3 regions of the Brevibacillus sp. FSL K6-0770 genome follow, and region 2 is predicted to be linked to each of the others. Evidence: predicted binding sites of a transcription regulator. Region 2 holds the regulator's gene; each other region holds the start of a gene.
The links. Region 2 encodes CtsR, which represses protease genes until heat stress. Its sites were predicted from a motif close to ATGGTCAATAAAGGTCAAACA; they were not measured.
Positions count from the first base shown of each region.

Region 1: a site for CtsR is predicted at 2,649-2,669, ahead of clpP (ATP-dependent Clp endopeptidase proteolytic subunit ClpP). Genes of this name have one in related genera too.
Region 3: a site for CtsR is predicted at 1,230-1,250, ahead of NST23_RS20975 (ATP-dependent Clp protease ATP-binding subunit). Genes of this name have one in related genera too.

Region 1 is NZ_JBBOBQ010000001.1:5,316,090-5,321,704, reverse strand. Features, by position in the region: gene NST23_RS25280 (gluconeogenesis factor YvcK family protein) at 1-172, shown strand, start outside; gene whiA (DNA-binding protein WhiA) at 182-1,129, shown strand; gene NST23_RS25270 (HPr family phosphocarrier protein) at 1,179-1,436, shown strand; gene NST23_RS25265 (hypothetical protein) at 1,560-1,754, shown strand; gene NST23_RS25260 (H-type small acid-soluble spore protein) at 1,768-1,947, shown strand; gene clpP (ATP-dependent Clp endopeptidase proteolytic subunit ClpP) at 2,007-2,609, opposite strand; gene NST23_RS25250 (hypothetical protein) at 2,741-2,962, opposite strand; gene NST23_RS25245 (copper amine oxidase N-terminal domain-containing protein) at 3,184-3,648, shown strand; gene NST23_RS25240 (branched-chain amino acid ABC transporter substrate-binding protein) at 4,043-5,260, shown strand; gene NST23_RS25235 (DUF4023 domain-containing protein) at 5,505-5,615, opposite strand, start outside.
Region 2 is NZ_JBBOBQ010000001.1:208,387-214,001, forward strand. Features, by position in the region: gene NST23_RS01220 (HAD-IA family hydrolase) at 1-468, shown strand, start outside; gene NST23_RS01225 (CtsR family transcriptional regulator) at 732-1,196, shown strand; gene NST23_RS01230 (UvrB/UvrC motif-containing protein) at 1,230-1,748, shown strand; gene NST23_RS01235 (protein arginine kinase) at 1,769-2,839, shown strand; gene NST23_RS01240 (ATP-dependent Clp protease ATP-binding subunit) at 2,913-5,363, shown strand; gene radA (DNA repair protein RadA) at 5,466-5,615, shown strand, end outside.
Region 3 is NZ_JBBOBQ010000001.1:4,412,860-4,418,474, forward strand. Features, by position in the region: gene NST23_RS20975 (ATP-dependent Clp protease ATP-binding subunit) at 1-1,164, opposite strand, end outside; gene NST23_RS20980 (PadR family transcriptional regulator) at 1,418-1,969, shown strand; gene rbsK (ribokinase) at 2,070-2,972, opposite strand; gene NST23_RS20990 (energy-coupling factor ABC transporter ATP-binding protein) at 2,999-3,796, opposite strand; gene NST23_RS20995 (energy-coupling factor ABC transporter ATP-binding protein) at 3,793-4,659, opposite strand; gene NST23_RS21000 (energy-coupling factor transporter transmembrane component T) at 4,656-5,411, opposite strand; gene NST23_RS21005 (ECF transporter S component) at 5,503-5,615, opposite strand, start outside.

The DNA.
Region 1 (5,615 bases), 5.1 Mb from region 2:
TCCCGTCCCGTGCGATCTGAAAAAGCTGCGTCAGCTCGGCTTGCATATTGTTGCAAAGCCGCTGGTCACATTCGAGGACGGTTACCTGCGTCATGATGCGCATGCAGTAAGCAAGCAAGTCGTTTCACTCGTCAAGCGCAGACGAAAGGTGCTGAAGATAGAGAAGGAGTAGTGAAGTTCGATGTCATTCGCCGCACATACCAAGAAAGAACTGACCATGATGGAGGGCGCCGATTGCTGCAACAAGGCCGAATTGTCTGCCTTGATCCGCATGAATGGGAGCTTGCAGTTCGGGGCAGGACGCCTGGTGCTGGATGTGACGACGGAAAACGCGGCGATTGCCAGAAGGATTTACACCTTGATCAAAAAGCTGTTTCAGACGCACTGTGAGCTGCTCGTCCGCAAAAAAATGCGTCTGAAAAAGAATAACGTCTACATCGTGCGTATACCCAACCAGGCCAATGAGATCTTGCAAAACCTGGCGATCATGGACAGCAGTCTCTCGTTCGTACCGGGGATCGCTCCTGAAATCGTGAAAAAGTCGTGTTGCCGGGCCGCCTACCTGCGTGGAGCTTTTCTGGCGGGCGGATCGGTCAATCACCCGGAAGCGTCCAGCTACCATCTGGAAATATTCACTTCCTACCAGGATTTCTGCGAAGCATTGACCAAGATCGCCAATCGGTATAAACTAAATGCCAAGTGCATCGAGCGGAAAAAAGGGTACGTCCTCTATATAAAAGAGGGCGAGAGAATTACCGAGTTTTTAAGTCTTATCGGTGCGCATCAGGCTCTCTTGTACTTCGAAGATGTCCGGATCGTCAAGGACATGCGAAACTCTGTAAACCGGCTGCATAATTGCGAGATTGCCAACATCAACAAAACGGTAAACGCTGCCACAAGACAAATGGAAAACATTCAGCTCATCGATCAGGAAATGGGGCTGGAGAATTTGCCCAGACGCCTGCGGGAAGTGGCGGAGCTTCGCGTGGCTCACCCCGATATCAATTTGAAAGAGTTGGGGGAAATGGTCCCGAGTGGAGTTGTCAGCAAATCGGGAATTAATCACCGCTTGCGAAAAATTAATGAAATCGCTGACAAAATACGAGAAAAACAAAATCTTTCGATGTAATTGCATGCTATACTAAAGGATAATAGTCTACAAGTAAGGAGGTCCATTCATGGTTCAACAGCAGGTTGTGGTTCAGTTGAAGACCGGTTTGCAGGCTCGTCCGGCTGCCTTTTTCGTGCAGGAGGCCAACCGCTTTGTATCGGAAGTATTCGTAGAAAAAGGCAACAAAAAAGTTAACGCGAAAAGCATCATGGGTATCATGAGCCTCGCGATCAGCTCCGGAACGGAGATTACCATTTTGGCGGAAGGGCCGGATGCCTCCCAGGCAGTATCGAGCCTCACGACGTTGGTAAGCAAGGAAGAGTAGAAAGATGGATGAAGACACTGTCCCGAAAGGGGAGTGTCTTTTTTTGTACAGATGCCCATGCATCAATTTCGTGAACGGAGGGTATTGCTAAACAATGTAGAGCGCAAAAAGGAGGAATGACTCATGAGCAATCGTGACACGTGTCAGGATAGCTGCAACGAAGGCCGGGATTCTTATGACATGGACATCGACCGGATGATCAATGAAGGGCTTGGCGGCGGAATCGTTTCTGATCAGAACGGTCTGATCGAAGAAACCAGCGTGGATACGATGACAGGGGCAAGCTCCGCGCAGCAAGCCTTAGAAAACGAGCGATAAGAGGGACGAAGCCATGGATCTGACAAGAGCGCAGGCAATCCTTTATTCTCCTGAGAAAATAAAGGTAGAATACCAGGGTGAATCGGTATGGATCGACTCTGTCGATGAGAAGACGTCCACAGCGCGTATTCATCAGGAAAGAAATCCGGGCAACAGCTTGACTGTGTATGTCAGCCAGTTGGAGGAATTGTGAAGTAGATGCAAAAAACACTCGGCCAGTCGTTGGCACGAGTGTTTTTGTGACGAAAGTCGTTACTTTTTCGCAGATGGCTCTGAAGTAATCACTTTGTCGATCAGTCCGTACTCTACTGCTTCCGCAGCGGAGAGGAAGTTGTCGCGATCCGTATCTTTTTGGATGCGCTCCAGTGGCTGTCCTGTCCGTTCAGCCAGGATGGTGTTCAAGTGGTCGCGCATTTTCAAAATGCGTTTTGCCGCGATTTCGATATCGCTTGCTTGACCTTGTGCACCGCCCAGAGGCTGGTGAATCATGACTTCACTGTTCGGCAGGGCATAGCGCTTGCCTTTTGTTCCGGCAGCCAACAGGAAAGCTCCCATGGAAGCAGCCATTCCGATACAAATGGTGGAAACGTCAGGTTTGATGAAGTGCATCGTATCGTAAATCGCCATGCCGGCAGTGATGGAACCGCCCGGGCTATTTATGTACAGATGAATGTCTTTCTCCGGATCTTCCGCCTGAAGGAACAACAGCTGGGCCACCACAATGTTGGCTACCGTGTCGTTGATGGGAGTTCCCAGAAAGATGATGCGGTCTTTGAGCAGGCGCGAATAAATATCGTAAGCACGTTCACCGCGGTTTGTCTGTTCAATGACGGTTGGAATCAAATTCATGTGCATCTAGTCTTCCTCCTCTCTTTGTAAGATTATCATACACAAAAGGTCAATGAAGGTCAAACACATAAGTGCACGCCCTCCCTACCATGGTTGCCAAATTGTCTCTCTCTAAACCTATGGCGGAACGAATGATTTCATTCTTCCTCTGTGTCCTCCGCTTCCGCCAGATCAACGGCAAGCTTGAGCGTCGCCTTCATTTTTTTCCCTTTGATGATCGTATACTCGTCTATTTGCAAGGCCGATAAGTGATTGATGGCTTCTGCCAGCTCCTGCTGATTTTTGTACGGCTGGATCGTCAACAGGCATTCTTCGTCACTGGCTTCCTGGTATATCAGAAAAAATCGCTCGCCTGCCATGAAGGCACCCTCCCATCTTTATAATTATCCACAGTTTTATCCACAGGTTGTGCACAAAAACATTTGTTCGCGGGATAGCATGCGTTGATTCCCATAGTTTTGGCATAATTGGCTAATCCTTTACATAGGAAAAGTATGGAACAAAAAAGGAGGAATATGAAGATTTGTGTCGAAAAACACAAAATTGGAATTCATTTCATAACAATCAAGGGGTGTTTATTATGCTTCGCAAGTTTTCCACATTGATGCTGACAGCTGCTTTGCTGACCGGAAGCGTAGCTGCAACAGCGGCTTTTGCTCAAACGGCACCTGCCAAACAACAAATCAAAATCACGGTTCAACTTAACGGCAAAGAGCTGCCATTTCCTCAGGACATCGTGACTGAGAACGGGGTAGCTTATGTCAATGCAAGCACTTTGGCAGTCGCACTGGGCGGTGCAGCTGCTTGGGATTCCACAACCAAATCGCTGCTGGTTTCCAAAGACAACAAGTACGGCCTGCGCATGTATGAAAACAACACGTTTGCATACAAAAACGGAAAAGAAACCCGTGTAGCAAACCCGCCGCGTCCCGTGACTGGTGGCGTATTGGTACCGCTGGTGTTCATCGCGGAAGAGCTTGGTGCAAAAGTGTCCTACGATGCAAAAACATGGACATACAAACTGACTACCGAGATCAACAAGTAACGCTTTGGATGATTCCTCCGTTGTGATTGCCCTGTGGCTTCTCGTATAATAGAGAAAAAGCAGGCGCAATCGAGAGGGGACTTACAAAAATGCAAGGAACCACGTTTGCCAGTGTAGCGTTGCTGGTTGGCTTTGTGGTAGTGGCTATATACGTTATGTGCAAAGCGTATTCCCAAAAATACAAAGAGTAACAAATATTTACCAAAAAAGAAGCCGCACCTTTCACGGGTGTGGCTATTTTATTTAATTTTCAGAAAATATATCATGCAGGAATATAAACTTCCACAATAAAACAACCAAAATATTATCATTTCTATTGCAAATTTTCTAAAATATCCTACAATAAAAGAGTGATTCATAGTTTGCACGTAAATAAAGAGGGGGATGTTTCGCTATGAAGAAACAAAAATCACTGTCGATCCTGGCTGCTACCGTAGCACTGGGGACATTGCTTGCAGGCTGCGGGGGCGGCCAGTCCAGCGCACCACAATCGAATGCAAACGGCGGCGGAAGCACCGGAGGCGGAGGGGCTGGGGAAAAACTGGTCATCGCTGTAGTCGGTCCGATGTCCGGTCAATATTCCGATTACGGAAGCACGGCCAAAGCAGGTGCTGAATATGCCCTGAAAGAAAAACAAGAGGCGTTCAAAGCACTCGGCTTTGAAGTACAGCTTTCCGCACAAGACGACCAGGCTGACCCGAAACAAGGGGTAGCGGTCGCACAAATGTTGATTTCCAATCCTGATGTAGTAGGGGTTGTAGGCCACGCAACAACGGGTGCCTCCATCACTGCTGCTGCTCAATACGATCAAGAGAAGCTCGTCATGGTATCGCCATCTGCGACAGGCTCTGACCTGACGGAGCAAGGCAAAAAGATCGTACACCGCATCTGTGCGCGTGACGATCAGCAAGGTTCCAAGGCAGCGATCTATGCGAAAAACCAACTGGGCGTAAAAACAGCGTTCGTCATGCACGACAAGGCTGCTTACGGTCAAGGGCTTGCTGAAGAAGTGAAAAAGCAATTTGAAAAAGACGGCGTGGAAATTGTCGGCTTTGAAGGGGTAACAGCTGGAGAGAAAGATTACAGTGCCGTCATCAACCAGATCGTATCCAAAAATCCGGAAATGATCTACTTCGGCGGTTACTACTCCGATGCGGGCATTATCGTGAAGCAAGCGCGCGAAAAAGGCTACAAAGGCATCTTCATGGGTGGAGACGGCTACGACTCTGCTGACCTGGTGAAAATCGCTGGTGCCGATAACGCGAACAACGTAGTGTTCACTTCTACTGTCGGCGATGTAGGGGCTACACCTGAAGGCAAGAAATGGATCGAAGACTTTGAAAAATCGACTGGCAACAAAGTGGGTATCTTCACATCCTTTGGCTATGACTCCATGGGTGTAATGCTCAGCGGTTTGGAAGAGGCGATCAAAGCGAACGGCGGCAAAAAGCCAACCCGTGAGCAAGTGCTGGAAGCTGTGCACAAAACAAAAGACTACAAAGGCAAATTCGTTAACGTAACGTTCAACGAAAAAGGCGACAACGAGTTCGCGTCCGTATATGTGTACAAATACGAGAACGGTCAAAAAGTATACATCGGGGAAGCGAAATAATCGCTCAGTATGATCAGGCCGTTTCGGACATACTACGTTTGGCACGAAGACCAGCTAACATGAGGAGGGATTCGCATGTCAAACAATCGCAATACGAAAAACGGCGGCAATCAGGGACACAGCAGCAAGACGCAGGGCACGCAAAAGCAAAAGTCCGAGCGAGATCGCAACCTGAATAAGCAAGACCCGCAATAAGCAAAAGCCCACCCAAGCGAGCGATAAGCTCCTGGGTGGGTTTTTGTGTTTACCAGATTCCTTGCTTGCTCGGCAGGCGTTTTTCTGGATGGCCGTAGCCTTGATGCTTGCGGCTTCTGAGGTTTTTGGCTTGTGATTCATGAATTTTGGCGACGAACTC
Region 2 (5,615 bases):
GAAGAAGCAGTCCACGCCGCAGATACTTTTTTGCTGGAAAATGAAATTGCCTTGCTGAAGGAAAAAGTGACCGATTTATACCCAGGAGTGAGGTCAACTCTGGAACAGCTTCACGCCCAGGGGATTCCTCTGTTTGTCGCGAGCAACGGACAAGAGGAGTACATCGAGGCCATATGCCAGGAGTATGGGCTAAAGCCGCTGCTGACGGATTTGTACTCCGCAGGAAGGTTCCGTACGCGCTCGAAAAATGATCTGGTGGCAAAGCTCCTCTCTGACTATGACATCGCGCACGCGTACATGGTGGGGGATCGTCACTCGGATATCGAGGCCGGGACAGCAAACGGCTTGTTTACAGTCGGTTGCGACTTTGGTTTTGCCAAACCGGGAGAGCTGGATGGAGCCGATATGATCATTACAGATTTCCCGCAATTGCTGGATCATTTGCCAGCGATCGACACCAAATCATAGAGCCTGACATAAACCATTCCTTTAGGGAGTGGTTTTTTTCATACTTAGCAACCCGACATTTTTCGTAAAAAGAGTGCAACGCTTGTCGCTTATGCCCGACAAAAGGCTCGCCACCTGACTGTTTTGCATGGTTTCAAGCGACCGGATTTTGCCCACACTAGAAAGTGTATGGATCACTTGCAAGGGCGCCATAAACCCATTATAATTAAAGTCAAAGATAGTCAAAGTCAGTAGATGACACATATGGAATAGGAGGCGATGACTTGCGTAACATCTCGGACATCATTGAACAGCACTTGAAAGGCATTTTGACACAAAGTCCTAATGGCTCGGTCGAGATCCAGCGTAGTGAGCTTGCCGACTTATTTCAATGTGTACCGTCGCAAATCAATTACGTCATCAACACGCGATTTACTGTACAAAAAGGGTACATTGTAGAAAGCAAGCGTGGAGGCGGGGGTTACATCCGCATTCGCAAGGTACAGATTGTGAGCAAGGCGCGATTGCAGGAATTGCTGACCGAGGAACTGATTGGAGAAAGCATTTCGCAGAGTGTGGGGAACGCGATTGTGGAAAGGCTGTTCGAAGAAGGACTGGTCAATGTCAGGGAAGCGACCTTGATGAAAATCGCAACCTCACGAAATGTTTTGACTCTGGATGCTGAATTGCGAGATCGTTTGCGGGCAAATATTTTAAAGCAGATGATTGCGGCTATCTTGTTGAAGTAAACGAAGCATGTATGTGTTAGGGGGTAGGATGTAATGAACTGTGAGGAATGCGGAAAACGACCGGCGACACTGCACTTGACGAAAATCGTCAACGGCGAGAAAACCGAATACCATATTTGTGAGCAATGCGCTTCCGAAAAAGGGGACGTCTTTACCGGATTTCACAATTTCAGCATCAACAATCTCCTTTCAGGACTGTTAAAATTTGACCCCATGCAAAAAAACGGACGCGAGCCTGCCACCAGTAAGCCGCTCCGTTGCGAAACTTGCGGACTCACGTATGCCCAGTTCAGCAAAAGCGGCCGCTTCGGTTGCAGCGATTGCTACACCTTCCTGGGCGATCGACTCGATCCGTTGTTCCGCCGTATCCATGGCAATACGCAGCATAGCGGCAAAGTTCCGGAGCGCACAGGCGGACAGTTGAAAATCCGCAAAGAGCTGGAACAACTAAAGCGTGCGTTGCAAAACCATGTCGCCAGTGAAGAGTTTGAAAAAGCGGCAGAGATGCGTGACCGGATACGTGCGCTGGAACAAAAAATCGCTCAATCGTAACAAGGGGAGGTAAGCTGGTCATGTCACAACAGCAGTTTATGCAAAACCCGTGGAGCAATTGGATGAAAGGAGAAGGTCCTGATTCCGATATCGTCATCAGCACACGGCTGCGCATCGCCCGAAACCTGCGCCAGCACCCTTTTCCGTTACTGGCGACAGACTCGCAAGGGGAAGAAGTCGTCAGAAAGGTGACGGAAGTGAGCGAATCGGAGGCCATGCGCAAGCTCCAGCAGCTTCAAGTCCTCAACATGGACCAGATCAACCCGTTGGAAAAGCGGGTGCTGGTGGAGAAGCATCTGATTAGCCCTCACTTGGCGGAGGAATCGCGAAAAGGTGCTGTGCTGTTGAGTCCTGACGAGTCGGTCAGCATCATGGTAAACGAAGAGGATCATATTCGAATCCAGGTGCTGCTGCCGGGGTTTCGCCTGAACGAAGCATGGGAAATAGGAACAAAAATAGATGATGTTTTCGAGAAAAATTTAAACTTCGCGTTCGACGAGACGAGAGGCTACCTTACAAGCTGTCCGACCAACGTCGGCACAGGCATCCGGGCTTCCGTCATGCTGCATCTGCCAGCACTGGTGATGACGCAGCAAATCAGCAGAATTTTGCAGGCCATCAATCAGGTTGGCCTCGTCGTTAGAGGAATTTACGGGGAAGGCAGCGAAGCACTAGGAAACCTGTTTCAGTTGTCCAACCAAGTCACGCTCGGGATGTCGGAAAGCGATATTCTCTCCAACCTGTATGGCGTAGCCAGACAAATTATCGAGCAAGAACGCGTTGCCCGTACTTATTTGCTGGAGCATACACGCATATCTTTGGAAGACCGCATCTTCCGTTCCTACGGCATCTTGATGTATGCACGCACTGTGGAGTCCAAGGAAGCAGCTCAGCGCCTCTCCGATGTGCGCCTTGGCATTGACCTGGGCATTATCTCGGGAGTATCGCCACTGGTGATGAACGAGCTGTTGGTAACAACCCAGCCTGGCTTCTTGCAGCAGCATGCAGGGCAAAAGTTGACGCCAGACCAGCGGGACGAGAGAAGGGCTCGGCTGATTCGGGAGAGGCTCAGTACGACGGGCTCAGCTTGATTGTTTCTCAGACATAAGGCATCACAGCAGTTAACCTATAGAGAAAAAACATGGTTACACGGAGGTGTACGATATGATGTTTGGACGTTTTACAGAACGAGCACAAAAGGTACTGGCGCTTGCCCTGGAAGAGGCGGTGCGTCTCGGCCACAAGGATATTGGGACTGAGCATGTACTGCTGGGACTGATTCGGGAAGGCGAGGGTATTGCTGCCAAGGCATTGCAATCGCTCGGGCTTGGTCTCGATAAAATCCAGAGCGAAGTGGAGTCGTTGATCGGACGGGGAACAGAGCAGTCCGGTAGTAATTACACCCCAAACTATACACCTCGTGCGAAAAAAGTAATTGAACTGTCCATGGATGAAGCGCGCAAGCTCGGCCATACTTACGTGGGAACAGAGCACATTTTGCTCGGCCTGATCCGCGAAGGCGAAGGCATCGCTGCGAGAATCATGAACAACTTGGGAGTCAGTCTGAACAAGGCGCGCCAGCAGGTGCTGCAATTGCTGGGAAGCTCCGAAATGATGGCGTCGCATCAGCCTTCCGGCGGCAATCCGGCAGCGAATACGCCTACTCTGGACGGTCTGGCACGGGACTTGACTGCGATTGCACGCGATGGCGGGCTCGATCCTGTCATTGGCCGGCAAAAAGAAATCGAGCGTGTGATTCAGGTACTTAGCAGACGCACCAAGAACAACCCTGTCTTGATCGGGGAGCCTGGTGTGGGGAAAACGGCGATTGCAGAAGGTCTGGCTCAAAAAATCGTGAACAACGAGATTCCCGAAACTCTCCGCGACAAGCGCGTCATGACGCTGGATATGGGAACAGTAGTGGCGGGAACCAAATATCGCGGTGAGTTTGAAGACCGCCTGAAAAAAATCATGGACGAAATTCGCCAGGCAGGAAACATCATCCTGTTTATCGATGAGCTGCACACGCTGATCGGGGCTGGCGGAGCGGAAGGCGCAATCGACGCTTCCAATATTCTCAAGCCGGCGCTGGCTCGCGGTGAACTTCAGTGCGTAGGGGCAACCACCCTGGACGAATACCGCAAGTACATCGAAAAAGACGCTGCGCTGGAGCGTCGCTTCCAACCGATTCAGGTGGATGAGCCGACTGCCGAGGACGCGATTCGCATCTTGCACGGCTTGCGCGACCGTTACGAAGCCCACCACCGTGTGAAAATTACCGACGAAGCTATCGAGCAGGCAGTGAAGCTGTCTGACCGTTATATTACCGATCGTTTCCTCCCTGACAAAGCCATCGACCTCGTCGATGAGGCGGCTTCCAAAGTGCGCTTGCAATCGTTCACCGTCCCGCCTAACCTCAAGGAGCTGGAAGGGCGTCTGGAAGAAGTGCGCAAGGAAAAAGACGCTGCCGTGCAATCGCAGGAGTTTGAAGAGGCTGCTGCACTCCGTGATCAGGAGCAGAAGCTGCGCGAGGAACTCGACAAAACGAAAAAAGACTGGAAAGAGCGTCAAGGCCAGTTGAACATGGAAGTAACTCCTGAGGACATCGCCACTGTGGTAGCCAGCTGGACTGGTATTCCGGTGTTGAAGCTGAAGGAAGAAGAAACAGAGCGTCTGTTGAAAATGGAAGATATTTTGCACGACCGTGTTATCGGCCAGGACGAAGCGGTCAAATCGATTTCCCGAGCGATCCGCCGTGCCCGCGCTGGTTTGAAGGACCCGAAACGTCCAATCGGTTCGTTTATTTTCCTCGGCCCTACAGGTGTAGGGAAAACCGAACTCGCTCGCGCTGTAGCTGAGACACTGTTTGGAGATGAAGACGCCATGATCCGCGTCGACATGTCCGAGTACATGGAAAAACACTCTACAGCACGTCTCGTAGGGGCTCCTCCAGGGTATGTAGGCTTTGACGAAGGCGGTCAGCTGACGGAAAAAGTGCGCCGCAAGCCTTACTCGGTCATCCTGCTGGATGAGATCGAAAAAGCGCACCCGGATGTATTCAACATTTTGCTCCAGGTGCTGGACGACGGCCGATTGACTGATTCCAAAGGACGCACAGTAGACTTCCGCAACACCGTCGTGATCATGACCTCCAACGTAGGTGCAAGCATGATCAAGAAAAATACGACACTCGGTTTCACTACCAACGACACCGAGAAGAAATATCAGGATATGAAGGACAAAGTCATGGATGAGCTGAAAAAGAGCTTCCGCCCTGAATTTCTGAACCGTATTGATGAAGTGATCGTGTTCCACTCTCTGGAGCAGGAGCACATCGAGCAAATCGTGTCCTTGATGACCGACGAGCTGCGCAAGCGTTTGAAAGAGCAGAGCATCGACTTCCAACTGACCGAGGAAGCCAAAAAGCTGCTGGCAAAAGAGGGCTTCGACCCGGCATACGGTGCGCGTCCGTTGCGTCGCGCCATCCAGCGCCATATCGAAGACAATTTGTCGGAAGAACTGCTCAAAGGCAACATCAGCAAAGGCGATACAGTCAACATCGAAGCCGAAGATGGCAAGCTGGTTGTCAAGCGACTGGAAAAAACTAAATCGTAAGCACAAAATAGCAGAGAATGCCTCCTGTTCTGGGAGGTATTCTTTTTTTCAATGCGTAACTATGATAAAAGTAGAAAAGAAATTCCAAGTGAGGGTGCGATTATGTCAAAGTATAAAACGAAATACGCGTGTCAAGAATGTGGCTATGAATCGCCTAAGTGGATGGGAAAATGCCCTGGCTGCGGCAGCTGGAACACTTTGGTCGAGGAAGTGACAGTGAAAGCAGCCCCTCGTCATGAAGGAATCAGCGGC
Region 3 (5,615 bases), 4.2 Mb from region 2:
TTTCGTGCGATTAGCGGCCCCATCAAGCTGATCCAGCTTGCCGAGAATTTCCGCTTCTTCATCGCGCAGGCGGGCAGCTTGCTCGTAATTTTCTTGCTCGGTCGCTGCTTTTTTCTCCTGGTTAATTTGCGCCAGGCGCTCATGCAGTTCGCTCGTATCTGCCGCAGAAGAGCGGAGATTCAGCCGCGATCCGGCTTCATCCATCAGGTCGATCGCCTTGTCAGGCAGGAAGCGATCCTGGATGTAACGATGCGAGTATTCGACGCAGGCGCGGAGCACGTCATCGGAGTAAGCGACCTGGTGGAAAGCTTCGTATTTCGGACGCAGTCCTTGCAAAATCTCGATAGCGGCCTCCACTGTCGGCTCTTTGACCATCACAGGCTGCAAGCGGCGCTCCAGCGCGGCATCCTTTTCAATGACGCGGTACTCTTTTAAGGTAGTGGCCCCAACCAGTTGCAGCTCGCCGCGCGCCAGGGCAGGCTTGAGAATGTTTCCGGCGTCCATCGAGCCTTCCGCAGAGCCTGCTCCCACCAGCAAATGAATTTCATCCACGAACAGGATGACGTTTTTGCGCGATTGCAGCTCGGCAATCACTTGCTTCATCTTTTCCTCGAATTGTCCGCGAATCCCCGTGCCTGCGACCAGAGAAGCCACGTCCAGCACGTACACTTGCTTGTTTTTCAGCTTGGCAGGCACTTGACCTTCCGTAATGCGCAAGGCCAGACCTTCGGCAATTGCCGTCTTCCCTACACCCGGCTCCCCGATGAGCACCGGGTTGTTTTTGTTGCGGCGGTTCAAAATCTCGATCACACGCTCGATTTCCTGGTCGCGTCCGATGACCGGATCAATCAGCCCTGCGCGGGCCGCATCGTTCAGATTGCGCCCCAGTTCGTCCAGAAGGCCGCCTCGGTCCGCAGTTGTCGCCTGTCCCTTCATGTTCGGCTGTTGACCGCCTTTTGCATGGGCCTGCGCTTGTGCGAAGCCTTGCAGGAAGTCGTCCAGACCGGAGAAGGAAGAGAACGGGCTGAAGCCCATCCCTACTCCCATTTTGCTGCCGAGCTTGGCATTGCACTCCCGGCACAGGTTGTAGGCTTGCTGCTTGTCTTGCACGCGTATATGGACGGACACAGTTGCTTGTCGTTGTTTGCAGATTTCACATTGCATGTTTCATACCCCCAAAATCATGCTTTTGGATTTTTTCTTATTTGTGTGTTCGACAGGTCAATGGTTGTTTGACCATTTCTGACCTTCGATGACTTTATTATAGTTTGACCTTCTTTGACTTTCAAGAGGGTAACTTTGGATTTTCTGCTTTCGCTTGGGAGAAGCTATACAGGACGCAGGTTCTCTCTTGCTTCGCCAGAAAACCCTTCCTATAATGAGGTTGATATTCGCTAAAGTCAGGGGGCTTTTCACTTTGAACACACTCGCGTATGGACTCCTCGGGCTGGTTGCCCGCACACCAAGCTCCGGCTATGATTTGATGCTCCAGCTGCAACCATTTTGGCAGGCCAAGCACAGCCAAATTTACCCGCTGCTGGCGAAGCTGGAACAGGAGGGCTATCTGGAGTTCACTCGCATCCACCAGACGGATCGTCCTGATAAAAAAGTGTATTCCATTACAGAAAAAGGACAGATTGCACTAAAAGTCTGGCTTAGCGAGCCGGCAGCAGAGCCTGTTTTGCGTGACGAGCTGGTGCTGAAAACGTACTGCCTCGGATTGGCGGACGAAAAAGCGGCCTCTACGATGTTTGTCGAGCGCATCCAGCAATGTCGCGAGCATTTGGACATGTACGAGCACTACTTAAAGGAGTACGAGAGTGATTCTGCCGAACATTCGTATCCGCCCGACCATCCGAACCATCCGGAATTTGGGGATTATTTGCTGCTTTCATGGGGATCACGGCGCATGAAAGAAGATATCGCCTGGTGCGAGTGGGTGTTGGAGCTGTTGCAGAAGCGTTCCTAAAAACAAAAAGCAAACGCGTCTTTGGAACATTGCGCTCCAAAACACGTTTGCTTTTTCTTTCGTTTTCGTCCATGACATGACAGGAGGGTACAGACGCTCGCTAAAAGGAGTGCGCCTCTACTTCTGCCAGCGTGGGCAGCGATGGCTGCGCCCCGCGTCTGGTCACGACGATCGCAGCCACTTTGCTGGCAAATCCGGCTGCTTCCACATCCGACATCCCTTTTGCCATGCCCACGGCAAAAGCTGCGGTAAACGAATCGCCTGCCGCAGTCGTATCCACTGGCTCGACCCGACAAGCAGGCACATGCACGGTTTTCTCCTCCGTGACCAAAAGCGCGCCTTTTTCGCCCAGGGTGACAATGATCCGTCTCGGACCGCTTGCCAAAAGCTTTCTCGCCGCTTCCCCGGCTTCTTCCGGCGTCGTGACGGGCAGACCGCTCAAAATGGCCAGCTCTGTTTCATTCGGCGTCAAGGTGTGCACATGCTGTAACAGTTCCTGCGAGAGTGCCCTTGCCGGAGCCGGATTCAAAATGACCAGCTTGCCGAGCACAGTTGCCTTTTTCACGACGTATTCCACGACGTGGAGCGGGGTTTCCAGCTGCAACAGCACGACGTCGCTCTGCTCGATAATCGACAGGTTCTCATCGATGTGCTCTATGCTCACTTGTGCATTGGCTCCGGGAACCAGCACAATGTTGTTTTCCCCGTCATCGCTGACATTGATGAAGGCCATGCCAGTCGTACCCTCGCGCTTGATTCCTTCGACATGAACCTGCGCCTCTGTCATGCCCGCAAGCATGATGGTGCCATTTTCATCCTCGCCCACCATTCCGATCATGGATACGTGCGCGCCCAGACGTGCGGCAGCAACTGCCTGATTCGCCCCTTTTCCGCCTGGAATCAGCATAAAGTCATGGCTTGCAATCGTTTCTCCTGCCTTGGGCAGATGGTGGACGTGGGAGACGAGATCCATATTGATGCTTCCTACTACTGCGATTTTCACAACGTGCTACCTCCCCCAGCCGCTTTTTACAGCATGGTCTCTACAAATTCTTCGATCGTCAAAATTTGCTTTGGCAAGCCGAGCGTATGGCTCAATCTGCTAATGTGCGGCTGCTTCAGCATGCTTTCTTCCAAAATCGCGTGATTCCAGAAAATGTCCCGCTTGTTCGTATCCGCTACTACATTTTTGTGGGCCATGACGATGACACGCTCAAAATTTTGCACGACAAACTCCATGTCATGCGTGATCGTAATGACGGTTTTGCCTTCGCTTTTCAAGGCGGCGATCAGGGAAGAGATGCGTTGCATCCCTTGCATGTCTTGGCCTGCGGTCGGCTCATCGAGAATGATCACATCGCAATCCATCGCCACTACTGCCGCCATGGTCACGAACTTGCGCATGGAATACGGCAAATTGTACGGGTTTTCCTGCAAGTACGGCTCGATCCCAGCCAGCTTCGCCGCTTTCATGACATTTTCCTTCGTTTGCTCTACAGACAAGCCGAGGTTTTTTGGCCCGAACTCGACTTCGCTGTAGACATCGCTATGGAAGATCTGGTCATCCGGATTTTGGAACACGTAGCCTACCTTGCGCGAAATTTGCGCGGTCGTATGCTCTTTTGTATTCCAATCATCAATAATAACATCGCCTTTGGTCGGCTTCAACAAGCCATTCATCAGCTTTACCGCCGTCGTTTTGCCCGCGCCATTTTGGCCGACGATGGCGACCGTCTCGCCTTTGCCAATCTCCATGGAGACGTTTTCTACCGCTGTATGTCCGTTCGGATAAGCGAAAGTGATATTTTTCAAGGAAATGAAGCTCATATGCGAACTCCCCTTTCTGCCATCCACCAGTTCATTTCTTCGACGGCCTGCTCTTCGGTAATCGGGATTTTGCGCAGCGGCACTCCGCGTTTTTTCAGCTCCAGTCCCAGCATGGCGTACTGCGGAAGCATGACATCGTAGGAGAGCGCCTTTTCATCGGAGAGGACGTCTTGCGTTGTGCCCTCCATGACGATTTCGCCATCGTGCAGCAAAATGACGCGATCCGCAAATTCGGCAATCAGTTCGATTTTGTGCTCGACCAGAATGATCGTCTTGCCTTTTTCCTTCATGATCTGGATGATCTCGAAAACTTCTTCCGTACCTTGCGGGTCTAGCTGCGAGGTCGGTTCGTCGATGACCAAAATGTCCGGCTCCATCACGATGATCGAGGCCAAAGCGACGCGCTGGCGCTGACCGCCGGACAGTTCAAACGGATTTTTGTCACGCAGATGCTCGATCTTGACCAGCTTCAAAATCGCTTCTACTCGCGTTCGAATCTCGTCAGGATGCACCCCGAGGTTTTCCAGTCCGTAGGCGACTTCCTCGAACACCGTTTCTTTGACGCCACTGATTTGAATGAACGGATTTTGGAAGACAAAGCCGACAGACAACGACAACTCGCCCAATGTGCTCTCGACGATGTTTTTCCCGTTGACGAGCACTTCGCCGCGCAAGTCCCCCCGATAAAAATGCGGAATGAACCCGCGCAGGACGTTGCAAAACGTGGTTTTCCCTCCGCCGTTGGGGCCAACCACAGCGTACAGCAGTCCTTTTTCGATCTCGATGTTGATGTTTTTCAGGACGTCGACCTTGCCCGTCGGGTATTTGTAGCTCATGTTGGATATTTTGATTACGCTGTTCATAACAAAATCCTCCCCGCAATCAGAATCAGCAAGGCAACGAGCATTCCGATCCGCACGACCGTGTCATGCTTGGTTTTATATATTTCGTACAGGTGTGTTTTCTTGACTGGCGCAGAAAAAGCGCGCGATTCCAATGTAATCGCTCTTTCCTCCGTGCTTGCCAGCGAAGAGAGGATCAGCGGACTGATTGTCGGGAGAAACGCTTTTGCCCGCACCATCATCGTCCCTTCCGTTTCCACACCTCTCGTTTTTTGCGCATCCATAATGACACTCGTCTGCTTTTTCATTTCCGGAATGATTTGCAGTGTCGCCAGTACGACATAAGCCCCTTTTGGAGGCAGACCCAGCTTTTCAAGCGAATACACGAAGTCTTTGACAGAAGTAATGCGGAAAAACAGGATGAACGCCGAACCGATCGCCAAAATCCGCGAAGTCATATTCAAGCCGTACAAAATGCCTTCCTGGGTGATTTTCAAAATGCCTGCTTGCCACAAAATTTGCGCGCCCGGATAGAAAAAGGCTTGCATCAGGAAGATAAACACGAGCAGAATCAACAGCCCGTTGCGAACGAGTGTGATAAATTCCTTGCCCTGCCCCGCCGCAATGGCGATGATCAGGCACACTGGCAGCATCGCATAAGCGTACCAGTAGGTTGGGACGATGAAGACGGAGAGCGCGATGAACAAAGTAAACAACAGCTTCGTTGTGGGATACAAGTTAAGGATGTAGTTGGTCTTGGCAGCTTGCGACATAATCCTTACCTCCTCTTCCATGGGGTAAAATGAATCGCTGCCTGGCCTCCTCGAACAGATGCCCAAAGAACCAGACAGCGATGAATCACGTTTAGTCTTTCATGTAAATTTGTCCGTAGTTAAGCTTGGACAAATAGCGGTCAGACATGTTGCGAACGATCAGGAAGCAAATGAATGCCGACAGCAGCTTGTCGCCGATTTCCT